Regions from separate parts of the Mesorhizobium sp. M1307 genome, predicted to be linked through region 1. Evidence: predicted binding sites of a transcription regulator. Region 1 holds the regulator's gene; each other region holds the start of a gene.
What was found. The regulator LexA, encoded in region 1, represses DNA repair genes until DNA is damaged. The targets are predictions, from matches to a motif close to TGTTCNNNNTGTGTTCNG.

Region 1 (4,200 bases):
CATAGAGCGGGGTGAAGCCGAAGCGCATGGTCAATGGCGCGCGAAAATCGCCAATCACGCCACGTTCGATCAGCGCGCGCATGACCTGGTAGCCATACTCATGCATGAATGAAATCTGGCTGCCGCGTTTTCCCCATCGCGCGTGCTTTCGAGCGTGAGCCCGTAAGTGCCGCACTTTGCCTCGACAAGCTCGATGAACAGATCCGCCAGCGCGATGCTCTTCTTGCGCACCGCCGTCATGTCGACATCGTTCCAGATGTCGAGCGCGCCCTTCAGCGTGCGCATCGACAGGACCGGCTGCGTGCCGCACAGAAACCGGCGGATGCCGGTGCCGGCCGCATAGCCTGGCTCGAAGGCGAAGGGCCGTGCATGGCCCCACCAGCCGGTGAGCGGCTGCTGGATGTAGGAAAGATGCCGCTCAGCCGCATAGATGAAGGCAGGCGCGCCCGGGCCGCCATTCAGATATTTGTAGGTGCAGCCAACGGCAAAATCGGCGTTTGCCTTGTCGAGCTCGACTGGCATCGCGCCGGGGGTGTGGCAGAGATCCCAGACGATCATCGCCCCGGCTTCCTGAGCCCTGCGCGTCAGCGCCGGCATGTCGCGCAGTTCGCCCGACTTATAGTTGACGTGGTTGACCAGCACCACGGCGGTGCGTTCGTCGATCAGCTCTTCGATGGTCGGCGCGTCGACCCCCGAGAGGCGCAGCAGCGTATCTTTTCGCGTCGAAACCACACCCTCGGCCATGTAGAGGTCCGTCGGAAAACTATCGCCCTCGGCGACGATGACCTGCCGCTCCGGTCGCATGGCCATGGCGGCGTGCAGCAGCTTGTAGATGTTAGCCGATGTCGTGTCGCAGACCACCGTCTGGCCGGCCGCGGCACCGATCAGGCGCCCGAGCTGGTCGCCAAGTTCAAGCGGCATGTTGAACCAGCCGGCCGTGTTCCATGCGCGGATGAGATCATGTGACCATTCTTCGGTCGCGGCCTTGTGCAGTTCATCGAAAGCGGCACGTGAAGCAGCTCCTAGCGAATTGCCGTCGAGATAGATCACTCCTTGCGGCAACACAAAGCGGTCGCGCATCGCGCGCAGCGGATCCGCGGCATCCATCGCCTTTATGGCCACGAGATCGGGAATTCCTGTCATGATTTGTCTGCTCCCCAGGATCCAACGCAACGCCGGACACGCATCGACTGTTCTTCCATTACCTGGTTGCGCGCAGCAAGGCTCCACCGGCGAGAAGCAGCCTGACCAGGCGGTGGAAACCGGGACTTAACCCGAGGTTGGCGTTTTGAGTTCGTTTCGTTCACGGTGCATTGACCAAACCGTACAGTCGATACGGGTTCAATTCCGTGCCTTTTGCCGACCGACGGCCGATGCCAGTGCCGCCTTCTAGGATGCCAGAAGGGCGCAAACGAAAGCAGAATCAAGGCGATGAGGCTCGCGGCGGTGAAAATGCGATACGCCGGTAGGGGACGTCGTTTGTTTCCCGAGCCTTAACGCATTCATTAAACTTTAAACAGTTGCGGAACACAACTGGAACAGATAGTGTTTGTTCTGGGTTTGTTTTTCTGATTCTGTTGGGGGTCGCTATGCTGACACGCAAACAACACGAACTGCTTATGTTCATCCACGAAAGGTTGAAGGAAAGCGGTATCCCGCCTTCCTTCGACGAGATGAAGGAAGCGCTCGACCTGGCTTCCAAATCCGGAATCCACCGGCTGATTACGGCGCTGGAGGAGCGCGGCTTCATTCGCCGTTTGCCCAACCGGGCCCGTGCGCTGGAGGTGCTGCGCCTGCCTGACTCGATCGCCCCCGGCCTCAATGCGGCACGCAAGTTCTCGCCGAGTGTCATCCAGGGCAGTCTTGGGCAAGGCGGTCCTCGGCAAGGCAAGCCGACATCGTCGCGCGTGCCCGCAGCCGGAAATGACGACGATGTCGTCGCCGCCGTTTCGATCCCGGTGATGGGCCGCATCGCCGCCGGTGTGCCGATCGACGCCATCCAGCACCAGACGCATTCGATTTCGGTGCCGCCGGATATGATCATGGGCGGCGAGCATTATGCGCTCGAGGTCAAAGGCGATTCGATGATCGAGGCCGGCATTTTCGACGGCGACACGGTGATCATCCGCAATGCCGATACGGCGAGCCCCGGTGAGATCGTGGTGGCACTGGTCGACGAGGAGGAAGCGACGCTGAAGCGGTTCCGCCGCAAGGGCGCCTCGATCGCCCTGGAAGCCGCCAATCCGGCCTACGAGACGCGCATCTTCGGACCAGACAGGGTCAAGGTGCAGGGCAAGCTCGTCGGACTGATCCGCCGCTACTGAGCCCCGCCCTTGGCGCCGGCTTTGGGGTTGTCGGCCCTGCGGTATGGCGGCAGGCCCCGTGCCGCGCGTGAAAATTTCCGCTGCACGTGCCAGGGCCGGTATGATTTTTCGACCGCGAAACGGATTTCGGCGCGCGTTGCCGCTTGTGGATCGAAGTAGACGGCGGCACTTCCCGCGCGCGCCAGTTGCCGTTTGGTGACGACGAGGACCAGCCGGTCGTAGTAGCAGGGGTTATGGGCGGTGGCGTCGTCGATGACGATCAAGCTGGCAAAGGCGCAGGCTGGCCGCGCAGTATCGCGGTCCTTGGCTTGCGCGATGATCGCGCCGGATGGATGCCTGGCAAGGCAGAGGCCGTCCGTGCAAATGAACGGCATGCCCGGCGGTAGGTCGGCCGGATCGGCAATGTCGAATTGCGGGTCGTTCTGTCCAGGTGTTTCCGGCGCGACGATAGCCTCTGATGTGAGCGCGCGTTTCCAGTTGTCGATGGTGAACTCATTCGGGCGTGCCCGGTTGACCGCGAGTTCACCGCTGCCGATCGGCAGCGCGACCAGCCGTGCGTCCTCCGAGACCAATACGTCGGGTATGCGTGTCTGCGTTGTCGTCAGCAAGCCGGCGAGCGCAAAAGGAAGTGCCGCCAGCCGCAACCAGGTCGTCGCCATGCTGGCAATGACGAGGGCGATCGTCACCAGAAGGACGGATCTCAGCGAAATCAGCCCGACCGCATCGATCGGCGAGCGCTCCGAGATCCACCCGGACAGGGCGATCATCGCCGTCAGCCCCTTGCCCATGACATAGAGGAAAGGGCCATCCGCACCGAACGGCATCGCCAGCGCGCTGAGAACGGCGAAGGGCATGACGACCAGTGACACGATGGGCATGATGGCCAGATTGGCGAACAGGCTGAGCGGCGCCACGCGCTGGAAATGCCATATGGCGAAAAGCGCCGTGGCGCTCCCTGCAATGATCGAGGTCATCGCCAGACCGCACATGCCCAGCAGGACCTTTCGCGTGGCAAAGCGTAGCGGCGACAGCCGCGGCGGCGGCATGGTGGCCCTGCCGGCGCGGTAATCGGACCAGCCTGCTAGGCGCCGACAAGGGCCGCCGTCGCGGCGAAGGACATCTGGAAACTCGGACCGACCACCTCGTGCGGCGACACCAGGATGACCGCGATGGCCGAGATCGCCAGGTTGCGCATGGTGAGCGCGGCCCGGTCGAACAGCACGGCGATAAGCATCACCGCCAGCATGATGAAGCTGCGTTCGGCCGCCACGACAATGCCGGAAAAGACGAGGTAGGCCGCAATCGAAAAAAGCGCGGCGGCCGCGGCATATTTCTTGACCGGCCGTCGCGATGAGAAATCGGGAAACAGCGCGAAGGCACCCCGCAGCAGCGCCATGATGGTGCCGGCGACCAACGCCATATGCAGCCCCGAGATGGAGATGATGTGGTAGATGCCGGTGCGCCGCATCGCTTCGTTGATCTCCTCGGGAATGCCGGCGCGCACGCCGACGATCAGCGCAGCAGCAATCTCGCCCTCGGCACCGCCGATGCGGCTGCGGATATGGTCGGCGATGGATTCGCGCGCGTCTTCGATCGCGGAAGAAAGCTGCGCGGCAAGCGGCATGCTGCCCGACGACACGACTTTCGGATTGCCGAGAAAAAAGCCGCTGCCGCCGATACCGGCGAAATAGCTGTCGAAGGAGAAATCATAGCTGTCGGGCCGCACCGGGCCGGTCGGCGGCAGCAGCCGCACATAGCCCGTGATCTCGGAACCGGCGGTCAGCTCAGCCGGTATCTTCATCGCCGAAACGCGGACCCGTTCCGGCATGTAGCGCAGTGTCGGCCTGGCCGTTGAGATCACATCGATTGTCAGCCT
Region 2 (4,200 bases), 440 kb from region 1:
CGGCGCCCATGTCTATGTCGCGCCGGAGGCGGCACTTTTCCTGTTCGGCACCGAGATGGATTTCGAGCAGACGACGCTGCGCACCGGCTTCACCTTCCGCAATCCGAACCAGAGCTCGGCCTGCGGCTGCGGCGAATCGGTCGATTTGAAGCCGGCTGATCTGAAGGCACTGGCCGAAGCACGCGCTTCGGCCTGAGGCTTTCCTTCTCCCCGTCACTATACGGGGAGAAGGTGGCCCGAAGGGCCGGATGAGGGGCAGAGCCTGCTCTCGCAAGTTCGCGCCGCCCCTCATCTGCCTGCCGGCATCTTCTCCCCGTATAGCGACGGGGAGAAGAACGCTAATCCACCCACATCCCCGTTCGCTTGTGCCAGTCGGCGATCGACTCCTCCGGGTAGACATCGAAAACCTTGTCGCCCTTGCCGATATCCGGCTCGACCCAATTCGCCTTGTATTTCAGCATCAGATGCACCTTCTCCGGCGGTTTCGGCAGGTCTGTGTCGACAGCCGAGGCGAACGGATGCACCAGCTCCGGCCAGGTCGGATCGTAGAGCCAGAGTGCCGTCCCGCATTTCGTGCAGAAGTTCCGCTCGCCCGTCGAGATCTCGCGTTGCGGGTGCTCGTCGTCCTCGATCTCGGCACGGAAGACGCCGAGATGGCGCTTGCCCTGGATTTTCAGCGTCTCGTAATCGGCGCCGAGATTGATGGCAAAACCGCCGCCGCCCTGCTGCTTGCGGCAGATCGAGCAGTAGCACAGCATGAACGGCACCGGCGTGTGGCTTTCCACCTCGAAACGCACGGCATTGCACCGGCAGGACCCTTTGAGCAGAAGCGGCATGAGAAACTCCGACGAAAGTGATTTGCACTTTGTCAGGATGGCGCCGGTTGCGGCGATGACAAGGGGAAATCCGGGTGACATGATCGCCGCATGGACAACGAGCGCATAGAAGAGCTTTTCGAAGGCCTCGGCCCGGTCAGCATCCGCAAGCTGTTCGGCGGCAAGGGCATCTATTTCGACGGCGTCATCGTCGCCATCGTCATCCGTGGCGAATTGATGCTGAAGGCCGACGCCGAAAGCGCGCCCGATTTCGAAGCGGCCGGCTGCCGGCAATGGACCTATACCGGCTCGCGCCACGGCAAGCTCGTGTCGATGCCCTATTGGAGCGTTCCCGACAGCGCGTTCGACGATCCCGACGAGATGGCGATCTGGGCGCGTCGCGCCTACGAGGCAGGACGGCGCGCCGGCAAATAGGCTGCGTCATGCTTCGGCAATTCCGGGCCGCATTTCACGCCAGGTCCCGCGCCTCGGGCACGAGCGCCAGCGCTTCGGCAAAGCCAGCGCTGGTGAAGGCGGCACTCTCGACGACGAGCATCGCTGCGGCAATGCCTTCGCGCAGTGCCGCGCGCAGCGTCAGGCCGCGCAGCAGGGCAGCGATCGTGGCGCCTGCCAATGCGTCGCCGGCGCCGGCAGCATCGGTCCGCTTTTGCAGCGGCGGTGGCGAGATCGAGAACGCGCTCAATTCGTCGAAACCGAGCACTGGTTCGTCGCCGGCGGTGATCACGCCGCTTTTCAGCCCGGCGCGTCTCAGGCCGTCGACGATGCCTTGATCGATTTGGACGCCGGCGAGCACGCCGGCCTCGTGCCGGTTCATGAAGGCCATCGCCAGACGGTCGAGCACCGGCGTCAGCCGCGCCGCTTTGTTGGGCGAGACCGCAAGCGCAAACACCGGCTTGCCGGCGGCGAGTGCCGCCAGCCGCTCCAGCGCGGTCGACGGCAAGTTGGCGTCGCACAGCACCGCGTCGGCCGAACCGATCGCTTCCCGCACCTTGGCACGGCGGATCTGCTTGGGAAGCGCCAGCTCGTAGAGCACCATGTCGGCAAGGCCGGCGATCAGCCCGCCGTCGCTGTCGATCAGCATCGTATGGCTTGGCGTTGCTCGGTCGAGGAACACCGCCGACAGGTCGGCAACGCCGGCCTCGGTGACGGCGCGTAAAACCGTGTCGCCAAGGGCATCGCCGCCGCGCACCGAAAGCAGCGAGGCCGAGACGCCGCGTCGCACCGCACAGCGCAAGGCGTTGAAGACGGCACCGCCGACATGCTCGCGCATCGTGCCGGGGTTGGAAGCGGCCGGCACGAAGGCGCCGGCAACCCGGCCGCGCCGCTCGATATAGGCGCCGCCCACGGCCAGGATCGTCGGGGATTTGATCATGCCGTCAAAATGCCCTTTAGCTGTTGCCCGGGGGAGACTAGGTCGCCGGGCGGAACCCTGCAATCGCGGGTCCGATTCGGTTGGTGACGGCAACGGCGCCGCATGCGAGGCGAGACACATCGGAAGCAATAATTGCGAAACAAAAATAGAACAAATAGGGATATGCGTTATTTTTCAAACCCTTGGTGCTCATTGACAAATGAGAACAAATGAGGTACATTCTTTTAAGGATTGCGGGATTGTCCGGCCTCCATTGACGACCACGGGGTGATGTATCATGGCTCAGAATTCTTTGCGGCTTGTAGAGGACAAAGCGGTGGACAAATCAAAGGCTCTGGATGCGGCGCTGTCGCAAATCGAGCGTGCCTTCGGCAAGGGCTCGATCATGCGGCTCGGCGCGAACGAGCAGGTCGTCGAGATCGAAACGGTGCCGACCGGCTCGCTTGGGCTGGACATCGCGCTTGGCGTCGGCGGCCTGCCGCGCGGCCGCATCGTCGAGATCTACGGGCCGGAAAGCTCGGGCAAGACGACGCTGGCGCTGCACACGGTGGCCGAAGCCCAGAAGAAGGGCGGCATCTGCGCCTTCGTCGATGCCGAGCACGCGCTCGACCCGGTCTATGCCCGCAAGCTCGGCGTCGATCTCGAAAACCTGCTGATCTCGCAGCCCGATACCGGCGAGCAGGCGCTGGAGATCTGCGACACGCTGGTGCGCTCCGGCGCCATCGACGTGCTGGTGGTCGATTCGGTGGCGGCGTTGACGCCGCGGGCGGAAATCGAAGGCGAGATGGGCGATTCGCTGCCCGGCCTGCAGGCCCGCCTGATGAGCCAGGCACTGCGCAAGCTCACCGCCTCGATCTCGCGCTCCAACACCATGGTCATCTTCATCAACCAGATCCGCATGAAGATCGGCGTCATGTTTGGTTCGCCCGAGACGACGACCGGCGGCAATGCGTTGAAATTCTATGCCTCGGTCCGCCTCGACATCCGCCGCATCGGCTCGGTCAAGGATCGCGACGAGGTCGTCGGCAACCAGACCCGCGTCAAGGTCGTCAAGAACAAGCTGGCGCCGCCCTTCAAGGTGGTCGAGTTCGACATCATGTATGGCGAGGGCGTCTCCAAGACCGGCGAGCTGGTCGATCTCGGCGTCAAGGCGGGCGTGGTCGAAAAGTCGGGCGCCTGGTTCTCCTACAATTCGCAGCGTCTTGGCCAGGGCCGCGAAAACGCAAAACTGTTCCTGCGCGACAATCCCGACACGGCGCGCGAGATCGAGCTGGCGCTACGGCAGAATGCCGGACTGATCGCTGAGAAATTCCTTGAGAACGGCGGCTCCGAAAGCAGCGACGACGGTTTCGAGGACGACGCTGGGGTGATGTAGGGCAAGCGACGCCTCGCTGAGCCTCAGCCAGGTTTCGATTTGATGTTTTGATTTTGAGTTTGCGTAATCGATGCGTTTCGAACCGCCGGCCCAGGGCCGGCGGTTCGCGTTTGACGGCGAGGCAGACGCATTTCAAGGCGCTGGTGAACGCCGGGATTTGAGCCCATTTGGTGTTTCTGGACAGGCTGCGGTGCGACCGCTAAAAGGCCATGTCTATTTTCCGCCGGCATCCGGCGGTTCTCTCGAAAAGGCAGTATTCATGAGTGGCGTCAACGAGATCCGGTCGGCATTTCTCGACTATTTTCGCAAGGAAGGTCACGAGGTCGTCGCGTCAAGCCCGCTGGTGCCGCGCAACGACCCGACGCTGATGTTCACCAATGCCGGCATGGTGCAGTTCAAGAACGTTTTCACCGGTCTGGAGAAGCGGCCCTATTCGCGCGCCACGACCGCCCAGAAGAGTGTTCGCGCCGGCGGCAAGCACAACGACCTCGACAATGTCGGCTACACCGCGCGCCACCTGACCTTCTTCGAGATGCTCGGCAATTTCTCCTTCGGCGACTATTTCAAGGAGCGGGCCATAGAGCTTGCCTGGAACCTGATCACCAGGGAGTTCGGGC
Region 3 (4,200 bases), on a different contig from region 1:
TGATAAAGGACGGCCTGACCGATGCCTTCTACGGCTATCATATGGGCAACACCGCGGAGAACGTCGCCCGCCAGTTCCAGATCACCCGCGACGACCAGGACCAGTTCGCACTGGCTTCCCAGAACAAGGCCGAGGCCGCGCAGAAAGCCGGGAAATTCAAGGACGAGATCGTTGCCTTTACAGTCAAGGGCAGGAAGGGCGACACCGTAGTCGACCAGGATGAATACATCCGCCACGGCGCGACAATCGATGCCATGACCAAGCTCAAGCCCGCCTTCGACAAGGAAGGCACGGTGACTGCTGCCAATGCTTCCGGCATCAACGACGGCGCCGCCGCCGTGGTGCTGATGACCGAAGCGGAAGCCGCAAGGCGCGGCATCACACCGCTGGTGCGTATCGTTTCCTGGGCGACCGCCGGTGTCGACCCGCAGATCATGGGGACGGGACCGATCCCCTCCTCGCGCAAGGCGCTGGCCAAGGCCGGCTGGTCGGTTGGCGACCTCGATCTGGTCGAAGCCAACGAGGCCTTTGCCGCGCAGGCCTGCGCCGTCAACAAGGACATGGGCTGGGATCCGGCCATCGTCAACGTCAATGGCGGCGCCATCGCCATCGGCCATCCGGTCGGCGCCTCGGGCGCCCGCATCTTCAACACGCTGGTCTACGAGATGCGCCGCAGAAGTGCCAAGAAAGGCCTTGCCACGCTGTGCATCGGCGGCGGCATGGGTGTTGCCATGTGCGTGGAAGCATTGTGATGAGATAAGCGATACGAATAGGATGCTGGCGCAAAGCGAGTAGGGAATAGAGGGCAAACCCCACCGCTTCAACGCTCAGTCATCTGCATTTCCCGGGAGGACATATGACAAAGGTTGCAATCGTCACAGGCGGGTCGCGCGGCATCGGCGCGGCGATTTCGGTCGCCTTGAAAAGCGCCGGCTATTCGGTCGCCGCAAACTACGCCGGCAATGAAGAAGCGGCGGCAAAGTTCAAGGCCGCGACCGGCATCCCGGTCTACAAATGGTCCGTCGCCGACTACGAGGCCTGCGCCGCCGGCATCAAACAGATCGAAGCCGATCTTGGTCCCGTCTCGGTGCTGGTCAACAATGCCGGCATCACTCGCGACGCGATGTTCCACAAGATGACGCGCGAGCAATGGAAAGAGGTCCTCGACACCAACCTTTCCGGCGTCTTCAACATGACGCATCCGTTGTGGGGCGGCATGCGCGACCGCAAGTTCGGTCGCATCATCACCATCTCCTCGATCAACGGCCAGAAAGGCCAGGCCGGCCAGGTCAATTATTCGGCCTCGAAGGCCGGCGATATCGGCTTCACCAAAGCACTGGCCCAGGAAGGCGCGCGCGCCGGCATCACCGTCAACGTCATTTGCCCCGGCTACATCGCCACCGAGATGGTCAAGGCAATGGACGAGAAGGTCCTCAACGAGCGGGTCATCCCGCACATCCCGGTCGGCCGTCTCGGCGAGCCGGAGGAAATCGCGCGCTGCGTCGTCTTCCTCGCTTCCGACGATGCCGGTTTCATCACCGGCTCGACCATATCAGCCAATGGCGGCCAGTACGTCGCCTGATCGTTTGTCTTTACGTTGAGACAGATCCGCGCTTGGACGAACGGGCCTGCAAAACGGCCCGTTTCTATAGCGGTCTTCCCGTTGCAAGATCTCGATGCAGCACGCTGCCCCAATCCGGCACGCAAAGGTTAACGGCAAACTCGCAGCTTGTGCAAAAGCCGCCCGGCAGCCTGTGGATTCTCGGTGGAAAAGCTGTTCACAACACAACATGTTGCGGTGAACAAACCAAGAAACTTCGGCTATCTCTGATTCGTCGCCGATTCGTTCCGGCTTTGAGCGGAACGTTAACGGCGAGAGCTGAAAACACCCTCGAAATGATTAAAGCGCGTTAGGAAACATCAATAATTTCATAACGTTGTGCGAAGCAGATTGGCCGGCCACGACCATTCACCGGCAAAGGTTAACCGCAGTGCTCGCTTGGATGCCGCTTGCATAAATCGGGCCAGTTTCCGTGATTCAGCATGTGGTGAGATACGCCGACAGAAAACCCAGATGTAGCCGTGAACAAACCCTGAATCAGCGCGAGTCAGTGATTCGTCGCTGATTCGTTCCAGACTCGTTCCAACTGTTAATCGGGAACAGATTTTCTGGCTTCGAACCAACCAATCGGCCTGCCCTCGGCATATTCCGCTTTCGCTTCGCGCCCGAAATCCCTATGTGTCGCCTGTCATACGCGGCCAATATGGGCGCGCTCCCGACAATGCGAGGCAGAGAGCCTTATTTCCAGGCCGATGAACATCCATCCGAAACACACTGAACCGCTGATCCTGTCGGGTCGAGACGTGACGGCCGTGCTCGGCCCGACCAACACCGGCAAGACCCATCTCGCCATCGAACGCATGGTGGCGCATGAAAGCGGCGTCATCGGCCTGCCGCTCAGGCTGCTTGCCCGCGAAGTCTATACGCGCGTCTGCGAGAAGGTCGGCGCCCATAAGGTGGCGCTCATCACCGGCGAGGAAAAGATCCAGCCGGCGGGCGCGAAATACTCGGTCTGCACCGTGGAAGCGATGCCGCGCGAGACCGACGCCGCCTTCGTTGCCATCGACGAGGTCCAGCTCGCCGGCGATCTCGAACGCGGACACATCTTCACCGATCGCATCCTGCATCTGCGCGGCCGGCAGGAGACGCTGCTGCTGGGCGCGGCCACCATGCACGGCATCCTGCAGCGCCTGCTGCGGGGCGTGTCGGTGGTGACCCGGCCACGCCTATCGCATCTTGCCTATGCCGGCTCGAAGAAGCTGACCCGCCTGCCGCGGCGCACCGCGATCGTCGCCTTCTCGGCCGACGAGGTCTATGCCATCGCCGAGCTGATCCGCCGCCAGCAGGGCGGTGCCGCCGTCGTGCTCGGCGCGCTCAGCCCGCGCACCCGCAACGCCCAGGTGGCGCTGTTCCAGTCGGGCGACGTCGACTACCTCGTCGCCACCGACGCCATCGGCATGGGCCTCAACCTCGACCTCGACCACGTCGCCTTCGCCCAGAACCGCAAATTCGACGGCTACCAGTACCGCAACCTGACGGCGGCCGAGCTCGGCCAGATTGCCGGCCGCGCTGGCCGGCATCTGCGCGACGGCACCTTCGGCGTCACCGGCCAGGTCGATCCGCTGGATGATGAACTGGTCAACAAAATCGAGGCGCATGATTTCGACCCGGTGAAAGTGCTGCAGTGGCGCACCGCGCATTTCGATTTCGCCAACCTCGATGCGCTGAAGCGGTCGATTGAGACCAACGCCCCGGTCGAAGGCCTGACGCGCGCGCTGCCGGCAGTAGACGCACAGGCGCTCGAGCATCTGTCGCGCGACGAGGACGTCCGGGCACTCACCACCGATGCCAGGCGCGTGGCGCTGCTGTGGGAAGCCTGCGCGCTGCCCGACTACAGGAAGATCGCGCCGGCCCAGCACGCCGACTTGATTGCCTCCATTTACATGGACCTTGCCAGGCATGGCCATGTCGACGAGAACTACATGGCCGAGCAGGTGCGCCGTGCCGACACCACCGAAGGCGACATCGACACGTTATCGCACAGGATTGCCCAGATCCGCACATGGACCTTCGTTTCCAACAGGCCCGGCTGGCTGGCCGATCGGGCACACTGGCAGGAAAAGACGCGCGAAATCGAAGACAGATTGTCCGATGCGCTGCATGAGCGGTTGACGAAACGTTTTGTAGACCGCAGGACTTCCGTCCTCATGCGGCGCCTTAGAGAAAACACGATGCCTGAAGCCGAAATCAGCCCAACCGGAACCGTCCTCGTCGAAGGCCATCACGTCGGCGAGTTGCAAGGTTTCCGCTTCACCGCCGACCAGAGCGCCGGCGGCGAAGACGCCAAGGCGGTGCGGGCGGCGGCGCAGAAGGCGCTTGCCGCCGAGTTCGAGGCGCGGGCCGAGCGCTTCGGCGCCTCGGCCAATGGCGACATCGCGCTGGGTTCGGATGGCACGCTGCGCTGGATCGGCGCGCCGATCGGCACGCTGGTCGCCGGCGAAGACGCTTTGAAGCCGCGTCTGGTTCTGCTGGCCGACGAGCAACTCACCGGCCCGGCCCGCGACAAGGTTGCGGCGCGCGCCGAGCGCTTCGTCAATTTCCAGATCGAATCCCTGCTGAAGCCGCTGGTCGATCTCAAG

Region 2: a site for LexA is predicted at 2,344-2,361, ahead of recA (recombinase RecA). Genes of this name have one in related genera too.
Region 3: a site for LexA is predicted at 2,129-2,146, ahead of NKH16_RS26060 (helicase-related protein). Genes of this name have one in related genera too.

Annotation. Positions count from the first base shown of each region.
Region 1 covers NZ_JAMYLR010000001.1:190,896-195,095, reverse strand. The annotation lists partial or broken gene kynU (kynureninase) at 1-1,143, opposite strand, end outside; gene lexA (transcriptional repressor LexA) at 1,590-2,324, shown strand; partial or broken gene NKH16_RS00900 (ComEC/Rec2 family competence protein) at 2,318-4,200, opposite strand, start outside.
Region 2 covers NZ_JAMYLR010000001.1:631,265-635,464, reverse strand. The annotation lists gene sufA (Fe-S cluster assembly scaffold SufA) at 1-196, shown strand, start outside; gene NKH16_RS03350 (GFA family protein) at 339-836, opposite strand; gene NKH16_RS03345 (TfoX/Sxy family protein) at 927-1,250, shown strand; gene NKH16_RS03340 (PfkB family carbohydrate kinase) at 1,285-2,208, opposite strand; gene recA (recombinase RecA) at 2,486-3,583, shown strand; gene alaS (alanine--tRNA ligase) at 3,843-4,200, shown strand, end outside.
Region 3 covers NZ_JAMYLR010000033.1:11,291-15,490, reverse strand. The annotation lists gene NKH16_RS26070 (acetyl-CoA C-acetyltransferase) at 1-752, shown strand, start outside; gene phbB (acetoacetyl-CoA reductase) at 857-1,582, shown strand; gene NKH16_RS26060 (helicase-related protein) at 2,314-4,200, shown strand, end outside.